One region of the Sphingomonas sp. Leaf30 genome, then DNA from elsewhere that is predicted to be linked to it. Evidence: predicted binding sites of a transcription regulator. Region 1 holds the regulator's gene; each other region holds the start of a gene.
The links. The regulator LexA, encoded in region 1, represses DNA repair genes until DNA is damaged. The targets are predictions, from matches to a motif close to GTTCCNCNCTTGTTCT.
Positions count from the first base shown of each region.

Region 2: a site for LexA is predicted at 1,665-1,680, ahead of ASE89_RS00955 (MmcB family DNA repair protein). Genes of this name have one in related genera too.
Region 3: a site for LexA is predicted at 1,442-1,457, ahead of uvrA (excinuclease ABC subunit UvrA). Genes of this name have one in related genera too.

Region 1 covers NZ_LMKZ01000001.1:1,264,180-1,268,389, reverse strand. Annotated here, with positions in the region: cobalamin riboswitch at 153-365, opposite strand; gene ASE89_RS05880 (molybdopterin molybdotransferase MoeA) at 603-1,787, shown strand; gene lexA (transcriptional repressor LexA) at 1,856-2,581, shown strand; gene ASE89_RS05870 (ComEC/Rec2 family competence protein) at 3,084-4,210, opposite strand, start outside.
Region 2 covers NZ_LMKZ01000001.1:204,206-208,415, reverse strand. Annotated here, with positions in the region: gene ASE89_RS00965 (SCO family protein) at 1-407, opposite strand, end outside; gene ASE89_RS00960 (ankyrin repeat domain-containing protein) at 482-1,138, shown strand; gene ASE89_RS00955 (MmcB family DNA repair protein) at 1,156-1,653, opposite strand; gene ASE89_RS00950 (cell wall hydrolase) at 1,772-2,431, opposite strand; gene ASE89_RS00945 (DUF1491 family protein) at 2,585-2,911, opposite strand; gene ASE89_RS00940 (PaaI family thioesterase) at 2,922-3,401, opposite strand; gene ASE89_RS00935 (PTS sugar transporter subunit IIA) at 3,391-3,858, opposite strand; gene hpf (ribosome hibernation-promoting factor, HPF/YfiA family) at 3,960-4,210, opposite strand, start outside.
Region 3 covers NZ_LMKZ01000018.1:565,423-569,632, forward strand. Annotated here, with positions in the region: gene ASE89_RS16315 (DUF4893 domain-containing protein) at 122-784, shown strand; gene ASE89_RS16320 (hypothetical protein) at 824-1,330, opposite strand; gene uvrA (excinuclease ABC subunit UvrA) at 1,468-4,210, shown strand, end outside.

The DNA.
Region 1 (4,210 bases):
GTCCGACGAGGACGGGGGCCTGCCGCGAACGACCGGGACGCGCGCCGACCGGACGCCCTGAGCGGCCGGCATGCGTCGCCGATGCGGCCCCCGCCGCATGGTCGTCGCTCAGACGGCGTTCACCGTGCCTCGGCCACCCCCTGGGCCGGGACAAGAGCGACCAGACGCCGGCAGGTCTCCTGGCTCGCGGGTCAAGGCTCGACGCACACCTTCCCAGGCCATCGGCCCAGTGGCTGCCCCCGTCGCAGGGGGCGCGTGCGTGTCGCTCGCCGCTTACAGTTGCAGGGACAGCCGCGGTCTTGGGGCGAACCCCGCACCGCATTCCCTTTCAAGCCCCGAGGGGCACCGACGCGATCTGTGCGGATCCGGCTTGCGTCGGACCTGCGCCACAGGGCTAGCGCGTTTTGCCTGCGCTGACGACAGGATTTGCGTGCGACGTAACGCAGGGCATGTCGTCCCATCTCACCGCAACGTCTGCCGTACCTCGTACGTTGATCGCGTAACCGACCGGCGTCCTGCCGGTCGCGGCGTTGCCCGCTTTCCGCCCCGCGGCATTCGTGCGAGCAGCGCAGACCTTCATCGCCCCGCTGAACGGAGCCCGCATGCGCCCTCTCGTCCCCGTCGCCGAAGCCCAGTCCCGCCTCTTCGCCATGGCATCGCGCGTGCCGGCCGAAACCGTGCCGCTGCGATCGGCGATGGGTCGCTGGGCGGCGGAGGACATTCTCGCCCGCCGCACCCAGCCTGCGACCGACCTCTCGGCGATGGACGGCTACGCGATCCGCTACGCAGATCTGCCCGGGCCGTGGACGGTCATCGGCGAGAGCGCGGCCGGCCGCCCCTTCACCGGTTCAGTCGGCGCGGGACAGGCGACGCGCATCTTCACCGGCGCGGCGATGCCGGCGGGCGCCGACACGGTGCTCGTCCAGGAGGAAGCCGCACGCGACGGCGACCGGCTGATGCTCGACGGCGAAGGCCCCGCCTTTGAAGGCCGCAACACGCGCCGCAAGGGGCTCGACTTCGCGACCGGCACGCGGCTGATCGCGGCCGGCGACCGGCTGACGCCCGCCCGCATCGCAGTCGCTGCGACCGGCGGGCACGGCGCCTTGTCGGTCGGCCGCCGGCTGCGCGTCGCGGTCGCCGCGACGGGCGACGAGCTCGTCCCTCCCGGCTCGACCAGCGATCCCGTCCCGCTGCCGGAATCGAACGGCATCATGCTCGCCGCGATGCTCGCCGACCTGCCCGTCGACATTATCGATCTCGGAATCCTCCCCGACCGGCTCGACACGCTGCGTGACGCCTTTGCCGGGGTCGATGCCGATCTGCTTGTGACCACCGGGGGCGCGTCGGTCGGTGATCACGACCTCGTCCGCCCCGCGATCGAGGGAGCGGGCGGCGGCATCGACTTCTGGCGGATCGCGCTGCGCCCGGGCAAGCCGATGATGGCGGGCACGCTTGGCCGGACGATGCTGCTCGGCCTGCCGGGCAATCCCGTCTCCGCCTTCGTCACCGCCATCCTCTTCGTCCGCCCCGTGGTCGCGCACATGCTCGGCGCGCGCGATCCCCTGCCGCAGACGACGCACGCGCTGCTCGGCGAGGATCTTCCGCCCAACCAGTCGCGGACCGACTATATGCGCGCCGAACTGCGCGACGGCCGCGCCTATGCCTCGACCATCCAGGACAGCTCGATGCTGCTGACGCTCGCTCGCTCGTCCTGCCTGATCGTCCGCGACGGCGACGCGCCGGCGGCAAGGGCGGGCGACTCGGCGGAAATCCTCGTCATCGCGTGACGTCACCGCTTGACGAAGCTGCAAGTGTTCCATAGAAGTTCCTCGTCTGTTCCGGACGGAGAACCGTTATGCTCACGCGCAAGCAGCACGAGCTTGTCTGCTTCATCAATGACCGCCTCGCCGAGACGGGCGTGTCGCCCTCGTTCGAGGAGATGAAGGACGCGCTCGACCTGAAATCGAAATCGGGCGTGCACCGTCTGATCAGCGCGCTTGAGGAGCGCAACTTCATCCGGCGCCTGCCCAACCGGGCGCGCGCGCTCGAAGTGCTGAGGATGCCCGAGCGTCCCGAGGCTGCAATCGCACAGACTGCGGTGAAGTCGGGGCCGAAGGCGGCGGCATCGGCCGACACAGTATCTGCGCCGGACACGGTCAGCGCCACGCCCGCGTCGCCCGCCCGCATCGCGGCGAACGACGTCGTCGAGATCCCGCTGCACGGCCGGATCGCCGCCGGCGTCCCGATCGAAGCCTTTGAAGGCAGTTCGATGCTTGCTGTCCCGGCCGCTTTGCTTGGCACTGGCGAGCATTATGCGCTGGAGGTTTCGGGGGACTCGATGGTCGAAGCCGGCATCCTCGATGGCGATTACGCGCTGATCCGCCGCACCGAGATCGCACGCGACGGCGAAATCGTCGTCGCGCTGATCGAGGACAGCGAAGCGACGCTGAAATATTTTCGCCGCGAGGGCGCAATGGTTCGGCTCGACCCGGCCAACCGCGCCTATGACCCCCAGCGTTATGCGCCTGCTCAGGTCCGGGTTCAGGGCAAGCTGTCGGGTATCCTGCGCCGCTACGACTGACGAATGCCGGGGAGCGCTGGCGGTCATCACCGCCGCGCAACCGGCTGGCGTGGCGTTCGGTGAACGTCAAATGTCGGCACCGCCTCGATCTACGCCCCGTAAACAGAGCCGCAAGGTTGGCGCGCTTGGCACCCCTTGTTTGGCATGAGCCGGGGCAACCTGACATCACCTTCGCCCCCGTCCCGAGACTCCGGACAAAAGCAACGGTGGAGAAAAGCGGCACGCGCATTAAACCAGCAGGCCCAGTCCCACCTCCTCCGTCATCCTGACGAAAGTCAGGATCTAGAGCCCGGCACGCCACCCTCCATGACTTTGGGCTCTAACCGCAGACCAGATGAAGGTCGGCTCGGCAAACGTCTCAGCAGAAATGCGGACCGACGGAAATGTCGATCCGACGCGCTTACCAGCGGCCCCAAGCATCAACGTCCGGTTTTTGAATCGCGCGAGCGCCAGTCGGGGCCCCAGCCGCGCAGGATCGCAACCCGACATACCTATTCGCAGCCTATCGCTCCGACCACCCCCGGCCCAGCGACCGTAACCGAACCAGCGCCACACCCCCGGCCACTCCGCGCTGATCGCCCGCCGCCCCAAACCGTCGCGTTGACCGCGCCAGCGTCGGTGGATCGCGCCACGGGTGCCGGTCCCCCGGATTGAGCACCGTCACCATCCGCCCCGTGGTCAGCGTCAACGCGATCCCCCCGGTCCGCTCAAGCACCGATCGATCGAGCTTCAGCCATCGCGGCGTACAACCACGCGGCAGCCCGCGCTCGCTGATGACGATGTCCGCGCGCCGGCAGGCGGCAACCATCTCCGCGATCGGCACCCGGTAAACGCTCCGCGTTGCCAGCACACGCCACGCCCGCCCCCGCGCGACGACATCGGTCAGGCACAGGTCGCGGCTGCACCGCGCGTCGGGCTGATCCGCGAGCAGCAGCGGCTCACCATCGACCCCGCCATTCTCCGCCAGTGTATCGCGGACATAATCCCCCGCCCGATCGCGAAGCAGCGCGAGCCCGGCGGCGGTCCGGACCGCGACATGGCGACCATCGCCCGTGACCAGTATATCGGGTGACGGCGTCGTCAGCGCCCAGATCGCGCCAATCGCCAAGGGCAGCATTCCGATCCGTCGCCACCGCGTCCGCCACAGCGCGATCCACACCCCGCCAACGACCATCAGCGCAAACGCCCCGTCGGGCACCGCCGGCAGCGCGCGGACCGCGCCCGGTGCATGCGCCACGCCGCGCGCGAGCCACAGCAGCGCGTCGAGCGCATGCTGGACCAGCCACCAGGCGGGCGCGCCAATCCCGATCGTGTCGAGCAGCAGCGCCAGCGCCTCGAACGGCATCACGACAAACGTGGTCAGCGGGATCGCGACGATATTGGCGACCGCGCCGTACAGCCCGGCCTTGTGGAAATGATAAACCGCGATCGGCATCAGCGCCGCCTCGACAACGAGCCCGGTCAGCAGCAGCGACGCGGCGCCGCGCAACAGGCGTCTGCTGCGGCCCTCGTCATGCGGCGTGAACGTGGCACGGACGACGGGATGCTCGTGCAGCGCGATGATCGCGGTGATCGCGGCGAACGACAATTGGAAGCTCGGCCCGGCGAGCGATTCGGGCAGCGCGAGCA
Region 2 (4,210 bases), 1.1 Mb from region 1:
GCGGGACTGCCGGTGAGCCCGACAATGCGCGGATGAAAGGCGGTGACGAACTGTTTGACGACCGCAGGGGTGTCACGCGTCGGATCGACGGTCACGAAGATCGGCACGATCCGCGCCGCGAGCGCCGGGTCGCTGGCCTCCAGCAGTTTCATCGCGCCGCCGATCGTCTGCATGTCGGTCGGACAGACATCGGGACAGAAGGTGTAGCCGAAATACATGATCCGGTATTGGCCCGCGAACAGGCGGTCGCTGACCTGTTGCCCGTCCTGATCAACGAGCGTGAACGGCCCGCCGATCCGCGCCCCGGCAAGCGGCGGCGTGGCGGGGGCCGCGCTCGTATCGGGCGCAGAGGGGCTGCACGCCGCGAGCGCGAGGGCGGCGAGAAGGGCGGGGCGTCGATTGGTCATGATACAGCCAGCCTTGATCTGTTAGCCCGTGCGGCGCAAGCGTCGCACATCACCCGCGTCCCGAGGATCTATCGATGTCGTATATCCGCCAGTGCCCCGCCCTGACGACGGGCGCCAAGACCATGGGCGCCCTGTTGATGGGAGCCGTGATCGCGCTTCCCGCCGCCACTGTGGTCGCCCCGCGTGCCGCGCATGCGCAGAACCAGTCGGAAGGCTATAAATTCCTGAACGCGGTGCGCGAGTCGAAGAACAACGAGGTCCTCGAAATGCTCGGGCGTCCGGGCAGCAGCATCGTCAATGCGCGCGACGTCTCGACCGGCGAGGGTGCGCTGCACATCGTCATCAAACGTGCCGACGAGACCTATCTGCGGTTCCTGCTGCAGAAAGGCGCCGACGCCAATCTGCGCGACGGCAAGGGTAACACGCCGCTGCTCCTCGCGGTGACGCTCGGCCAGACCGATATGATCCCGATCCTGACCGCCGCCGGCGCCAATCCGAATCTTGCCAATTCGGCAGGGGAAACGCCGTTGATCCGCGCCGTTCAGCGCCGCGACATCGCCATGATCCGCGTGCTGCTCACCGAAAACGCCGATCCGGATCAGGCGGATATCATCGCCGGCATGTCGGCCCGCGATTATGCCAAGCAGGATGGTCGCAACGTCGTGGTGACCAAGCTGTTGGCCGATGCACCGAAGAAGACCCGCAAGGCGGTCGCGGGGCCGAAATTCTGACGACCACGTCGCCGGGCTCAGAAAGCGAGACCGGCGGCGTCGGGATCGACCTGTGCGATCAGGCGGCGTGCGGCGCGTCTTGCAAAGGCCAAAGTGCAGCGCTTGCGGACATGCGCGGGCAGGGGGGTCGTATGCGCCTCACGGACGATCGCGGCGTCATAGCGATCGGCGACGATTATCCCGGTACGTTCGGGCAGAAACGCCGCCCCCTGCAGCGGCCGCATGTCGAACCCGGCCGGCACCGCCCAGAAATAGCGATCACAATGCCCGAGATACTCAGGCCATTTGCCATCCCCGACCAGGTCCGCGCGCGACACCTTGATCTCGACGACGACGATCTGCCCCCGGGCATCGATCGCCATCAGATCGGCGCGACGCCCCCCGTCGAGGGGAACCTCCGCCATCGCGGTCAGGTCGTGGCGCAACAACATCCGGATCACGCCGCGTGCCACGTCGGCGGCACATAGGGGCGATCCGGGTTCGTCGATGCAGGAGTCCGGGGGGCTGTCGAGCATGCGCCAGAAATAGAACAATCCGCGAACGACGCAAGCGCGTTCACGGATTGTTTGTAGCGTTGGCGATGCAGGTGGGATCCTGATCATGATCCCGGACCCTCTCCGGATCGGCTGTCGATCAGCGATAGAAGACGTGGTTGCCGATCGAGGCGACCTTGATGACGCGGCCCGCGGGGCGGCGATCGGCGGTGTTGAAATACAGCGCCTTCTCCGCCGGGCTGTTCCACGCATCGGCCAGTGCGACCTTCGCGACGGCGATGGCGGTGCGGTACGACGTGCCTTTGTTGATCGCGGGGATCTGACCGCCGCGGACAAAGCTGAACTGGCCGCGCTGCTTAACGACGTCGCAGACGTCGGCGGGGAAACGACCCGACTTGGCGCGGTTGATGATGACTTCGGCGACGGCGAGCTGACCGGTGAGCGGCTCGCCCTTGGATTCAAAATAGATGGCGCCGGCAAGGCACTGGAGCGCTTCGTCGGCGGCGGCGCTATCCTGCGCGGCAACGGCCTGAGCGAGCGTTTCGAATTCTTCGTCTTCGATTTCGGCCGACGTCTGGACGGCGGTTTGTGCAGCGGGCTCGACGGCGGTGACGGGCGTCACGGCGGGAGCGATCTGCGGAACATTCTGAGAGGAGAGGGCGTTTAGATTTGCGAGTGCGGTGAGGCTGGCGGTCGAGCGATCGACGCCGGTGGCCTGGCTGGGCGCGCTGTTGCCGAACAGGCCGGCAAGAGAGAAGGTCATGACCGCAATCGTTGCGGCCCGCTGCAAAATCGTCATTCAAACTTATTCAGATGCGGTTGGACCACGGAACCAATCGTACGAGCCGATCGTCCAGGCATCCCCCCGACTGCGTAACTGATCCGGATCGCACCCGTCCCAGCACAACGCCAATCAATGTTGAATATCCCCTCTATCGGGGGGACTTTGGAGTCAATCGGCCAGGATCGTTTCAGCGGCGAACCGTTCCGCCGCTGCGACATCCACCTCGATCACCCAGAGATCTGGATCGCTCGACCGCCGTCGACGCCAATAGCCGTCGAGGTCTTCGGGCGGAGTCGAGTCGATCAGTGCCGTTCGCCCATCGGCGCCGATCCCGCGCTCAAGCAGGCGGGGCAGGGCACCGCGGTCGATGGCGATCACGAGGATCGCGCCGCCCTGCGCGTCCCCTTTGGCAAGCACCGCGCCGAAACCGCCGGCGTCGTTGACCCGTCGCAGCAGCGCACTGACGAGGACGCCGCTGGGAAGACGGTCACTCATCGCAGGACCATCAAGGCAGCGGATGCGGCGAGACGCGGTATCCGGGAAGGCCGGCCAGGGCGATCCGTGAGCGCATGAACGTACCCGTGCCCCGCGCTGCCTCCTCCTCCTCGGCGTCGATCAGCCGGGCATCGGCGACGAACACGCGGCGCTTCCCGCTGATCCAGCGGCCTTCGGCGATGACCGGCCCCGCCTTTAACGGGCGGGTCAGCAACAGGTTGAACGCGGTCGTCAGGAGAAAGCGATCGGTGACGAGACTGTTTGCGGCATAGAAAGCGGCATCGTCGAGCATCTTGAAATAGCTCGTCCCGTGCGCGGCACCGCCGGCATGATAATGACGTTCGTCGATCGTGAACCGGATCCGCGCGACGCCGGCCTCCGGTATCTCGAGCGTGGATTCGAAGAAGCGGTTGATCGGCGCACAGGCGTAGAGCGATTCGAGCGCACGAAAATGCGCCTCGGCGCCGGCGGAGGCCAGTTCAGGCGGCATCGCGAACCGCATCGGCGGTAAACAGGGCATAGAGCGCATCGGTCGAACCCGCACCGCGCAGCTTGTCGAGGAACAGCTTGTCGCGCAGCCGCCGCGATATCCGGGCAAGCGCCTTCAGATGAACCGCGCCCGCATCGGTCGGCGACAACAGCATGAAGACGAGATCGACAGGCAGATCGTCGACGGCCTGAAAATCGATCGGCTGCGCCAGTCGCGCGAACACCGCCGTGACCTGTGTCAGTCCGTCGAGTTTGGCATGGGGAATCGCGACACCACCGCCAAATCCCGTCGAACCCAGCTTTTCGCGGGCAATCAGACGGTCCGCGATAGTTTTTGCGTCGCCTTCGACAATGTCGGCAGCAAGCGTGGCGACATGGTGAAGCACAACCTTTTTGTTTGCTGCGACCATGCCGGTCAGGACCGCGTCCGGACGCAGCATATCACTGAAGTCATTCATGCTGTTCATGTCTCAAAGCGCCCCCGCACGCCCCGCCTTAACGGTTTGCACGGGGGCGTAAAGCGCAGCGTCACAACAGCTGTTGCGGCTCGCGCGCTCTATTATGGTGCGGCGGATGCGGAGCGTTGCGGTTCGACCCAGCCGATCGTGCCGTCACCGCGGCGGTAGACCATGTTATGCGCGCCAGTACCCGCATTCATGAACAATAGTGCGGCTGTATTGCGAAGATCCAGCATCATCACCGCGTCGGATACGCTGGCCTCGGGGATGTCGACGCGCGTCTCGGCAATGATCAGCGGTGCATCGGGGGCATCGTCCTCGGTGACCTGCTCCTGAAACAGCGTATAGCTTG
Region 3 (4,210 bases), on a different contig from region 1:
GGGTCGAAACTGAGCCAGATTAGTGCAGTTGTTAGCAATCCGTTTACCAGCCCGGCATAGCCACTCGTCTCCACGCCGCGGCGACGCCATCGTCGCGACCGGCCGTGCAAGGAGCCTGCCCGTGCGTGCGTTGATGATCCTGGCGGTAGGAACGGCCTGTCTCGCCGGCTGCGCGACGCAACCCCGGGGTGGCAGCGCGGGCAAGGCCCCGGCCGTGGCGGCGGACCCCGCACCGGCCGCCCCAAACTGGACGACGATCGCGACGCCCGACGACCGCGCCCGGCTCGCGGCACTCGGCGACAGCTGGACGCGCGCACGCGCTGCGGTGCCCAGACGCCTCGCGGGCCGGATCGCGGCCGAGGGTGCGCTGCTCGATCCCGCCGCTGCGCTCGATCTGCCCGCGCTGTCGCCCGGCTCCTATCGCTGCCGGCTGGTCCGGCTCGGCGGGCGAGCGGGCTATGCGAGCTTCGCACCCGATTTCTGCTATGTCGACGGCGACGGCGCGGGGCTCTCCTTCACCAAGCAGACCGGCACGACGCTGCCCGGTGGCTGGCTGCACCCCGACACCGACCGGCGGCAGGTGTTCCTCGGCACCGTCCGCACCACGCCCGCGCAGGTCGCGCCGCCCTATGGCACCAACCCCTCGCGCGACGTCGCGGGCGTCGTCGAACGCGTCGGCCCGCTGCGCTGGCGCCTCGTGATGACGCGCGCGGGGCAGGGCGCGATCCTCGATCTCTACGAACTGGTCCCGGTGCCGCCTGCGACGCCCGCGACGCCGCGCTGAGCGTAGCATCCTCCCCCTTGCGGGGGAGGATCAAGCGGGTCAGCCCTTTGGCGGCTTGGCGAAGTTCGCCGCGAACCGCTCCAGGCCCGATGCGAACGAGTCGATCACCTTGGCGAATTCAGGCGGCAGCGCAGCAGCGTCGCTCTTGGGCGGTTCCGGCGTCTCGCCCGCGAACGGCCCGCTGCCCGCCGCCGCCGCACCCGGAGCCTCCGTCGAAGCCTCGGCCGAGGGTTCTGGCGGCTTGGGCGGCTTCGGTGGCTCGGGCGGTGCAGGCGGCGGCGTCGCGCCTCGCATATCCTTCGCCGTGATCGCGGTCGCCGCCATCATCAGCCCGGCCGCGATCACCTGGCGTCCCGCGGGCGTCCCCATCTGCCGCGTCAGCGCCGCCGCGATCCCCGCGAACGGCGCCGCGCCGCCATGCTTGCCCGCCTTGGCGGACCAGCGCGCCTCGAAACCCTCGCCTTTCGTCGCGCCCATCTCGGCCTCGCGCTCGCGCGCCTCGCGTTCGCGACGCTCCTTCTTCTTGCCCATCTCGGTCTCCAGCACTGTATTGTACTAACAATACACTATGTAACTATCGTCGGCACCTTGGACAATGGTTCGGCGTTACCCATCTTTGCGAGCACCCGCCCGGCACCCTCCCGGGCTTGTCGCGTCCGAACAAATGTGGAACAGACTCTCCTATGCTGACCAAGATTTCCGTACGCGGCGCGCGTGAACACAATCTCAAGGACGTCGATATCGACATCCCCCGCGACACGCTGACGGTGATCACCGGGCTGTCCGGCTCGGGCAAGTCGAGCCTCGCCTTCGACACCATCTATGCCGAGGGTCAGCGCCGCTACGTCGAGAGCCTGTCCGCCTATGCCCGCCAGTTCCTTGAACTGATGCAGAAGCCCGATGTCGACCATATCGAGGGCCTCTCGCCCGCCATCTCGATCGAGCAGAAGACGACGAGCCGCAATCCGCGCTCGACCGTCGCGACCGTCACCGAGATCTACGATTACATGCGCCTGCTCTGGGCGCGCGTCGGCATCCCCTATTCCCCCGCGACCGGTGAGCCGATCGCCGCGCAGACCGTCAGCCAGATGGTCGACCGCGTCATGGCGCTCCCCGAGGGCACGCGGCTGTACCTGCTCGCCCCCGTCGTCCGCGGCCGCAAGGGCGAGTATCGCAAGGAGCTCGCCGAGTGGCAGAAGGCGGGCTTCACCCGCGTCCGCATCGACGGCACGATCCACGACATCGACGAGGCGCCCGCGCTCGACAAGAAGTACAAGCACGACATCGAGGTCGTCGTCGACCGCCTCGTCGTCGGCGGCGAGATATCGACGCGTCTCGCGGAATCGTTCGAAACCGCGCTGAAACTCGCCGAGGGCCTCGCCTATGTCGACCCCGCCGACCCGGTCGAGCCGCACACGCCGAAGTCCGAAATCCTCGGCAGCAACGCCCCCGACGGCCGCATCGTCTTCAGCGAGAAGTTCGCCTGCCCGGTCAGCGGCTTCACCATCTCCGAGATCGAGCCGCGCCTGTTCTCGTTCAACGCCCCGCAAGGCGCGTGCCCGGCCTGCGACGGCCTCGGCGAGAAGCTGCTGTTCGACGAAGACCTCGTCGTCCCCAACCACATGCTCAGCATCAAGAAGGGCGCGGTCGTCCCCTGGGCGAAATCCAACCCGCCCTCGCCCTATTACATGCAGGTCCTCGGCAGCCTCGCGCGCGAATACAAGTTCGACATCGAGACCCCCTGGGGCGAGCTCCCCGAGGAGGTCCAGCGCGTCATCCTGCACGGCTCGAAGGGCAAGCCCGTCACGCTCACCTTCATCGACGGCAAGAAGAAATACGACGTCTCCAAGCCGTTCGAGGGCGTCATCGGCAACCTCAACCGCCGCCTGCTCCAGACCGAGAGCGCGTGGATGCGCGAGGAGCTGAACAAATACCAGTCCGCCGCCCCGTGCGAGGTCTGCGCCGGCGCGCGCCTGAAACCCGAGGCGCTCGCGGTCAAGATCGCGATGAAGGACATCAGCTACGCCACGCACCTCTCGGTCGTCGACGCGCTCCAGTTCTTCACCGACATGCCGCAGCATCTCGGCGACCAGCAGAACGCGATCGCCGAGCGCATCCTGAAGGAAATCGTCGAGCGCCTCGGCTTCCTCAACAATGTCGGCCTGGACTATCTCAACCTCGACCGCACCTCGGGAACCCTAAGCGGCGGCGAGAGCCAGCGCATCCGCCTCGCGTCGCAGATCGGCAGCGGCCTGTCGGGCGTGCTCTACGTCCTTGACGAGCCCAGCATCGGCCTGCACCAGCGCGACAACGACATGCTCCTCAAGACGCTGCGCCGCCTGCGCGATCTCGGCAACACCGTGCTCGTCGTCGAGCATGACGAGGACGCGATCCGCACCGCCGACTATATCATCGACATGGGCCCCGGCGCGGGCGTCCGCGGCGGCCAGGTCGTCGCGCAGGGCACGCTGAAACAGATCCTGAAGTCGAAGGGCAGCATAACCGCGGATTATCTCAACGGCACGCGCGAAGTCCCTGTCCCCGCCACGCGGCGCAAGGGCAACGGCAAGAAGCTCACCGTCCACAACGCCACCGCGAACAACCTGACGGGCGTCACCGCGAGCATCCCGCTCGGCACCTTCACCTGCGTCACCGGCGTCTCGGGGTCGGGCAAGTCGAGCTTCACGATCGACACGCTCTACGCCGCCGCCGCGCGCGAGCTGAACGGCGCGCGCATCGTCCAGGGCAAGCACGACAAGATCACCGGCCTGCAATATCTCGACAAGGTCATCGACATCGACCAGTCGCCGATCGGCCGCACCCCGCGCAGCAACCCCGCCACCTACACCGGCAGCTTCACGCAGATCCGCGACTGGTTCGCCGGCCTCCCCGAAGCCCAGGCGCGCGGCTACAAGCCCGGCCGGTTCAGCTTCAACGTCAAGGGCGGCCGCTGCGAGGCGTGCCAGGGCGACGGCGTGCTCAAGATCGAGATGCACTTCCTCCCCGACGTCTATGTGCAGTGCGACGTCTGCCACGGCGCGCGCTACAATCGCGAGACGCTCGAGGTGAAGTTCAAGGGCCACAGCATCGCCGACGTGCTCGACATGACCGTCGAGGATGCCGCCGAGTTCTTCAAGGCGGTCCCCCCGATCCGCGACAAGATGGCGATGCTCGTCGAGGTCGGCCTCGGCTACGTCAAGGTCGGCCAGCAGGCGACGACGCTCTCGGGCGGCGAGGCGCAGCGCGTCAAGCTCGCCAAGGAACTCTCGCGCCGCGCGACCGGCAACACGCTGTACATCCTCGACGAGCCCACCACCGGCCTGCATTTCGAGGACGTCCGCAAACTCCTCGAAGTCCTCCACGCGCTCGTCGAGCAGGGCAACACCGTCGTCGTGATCGAGCATAATCTCGACGTCATCAAGACCG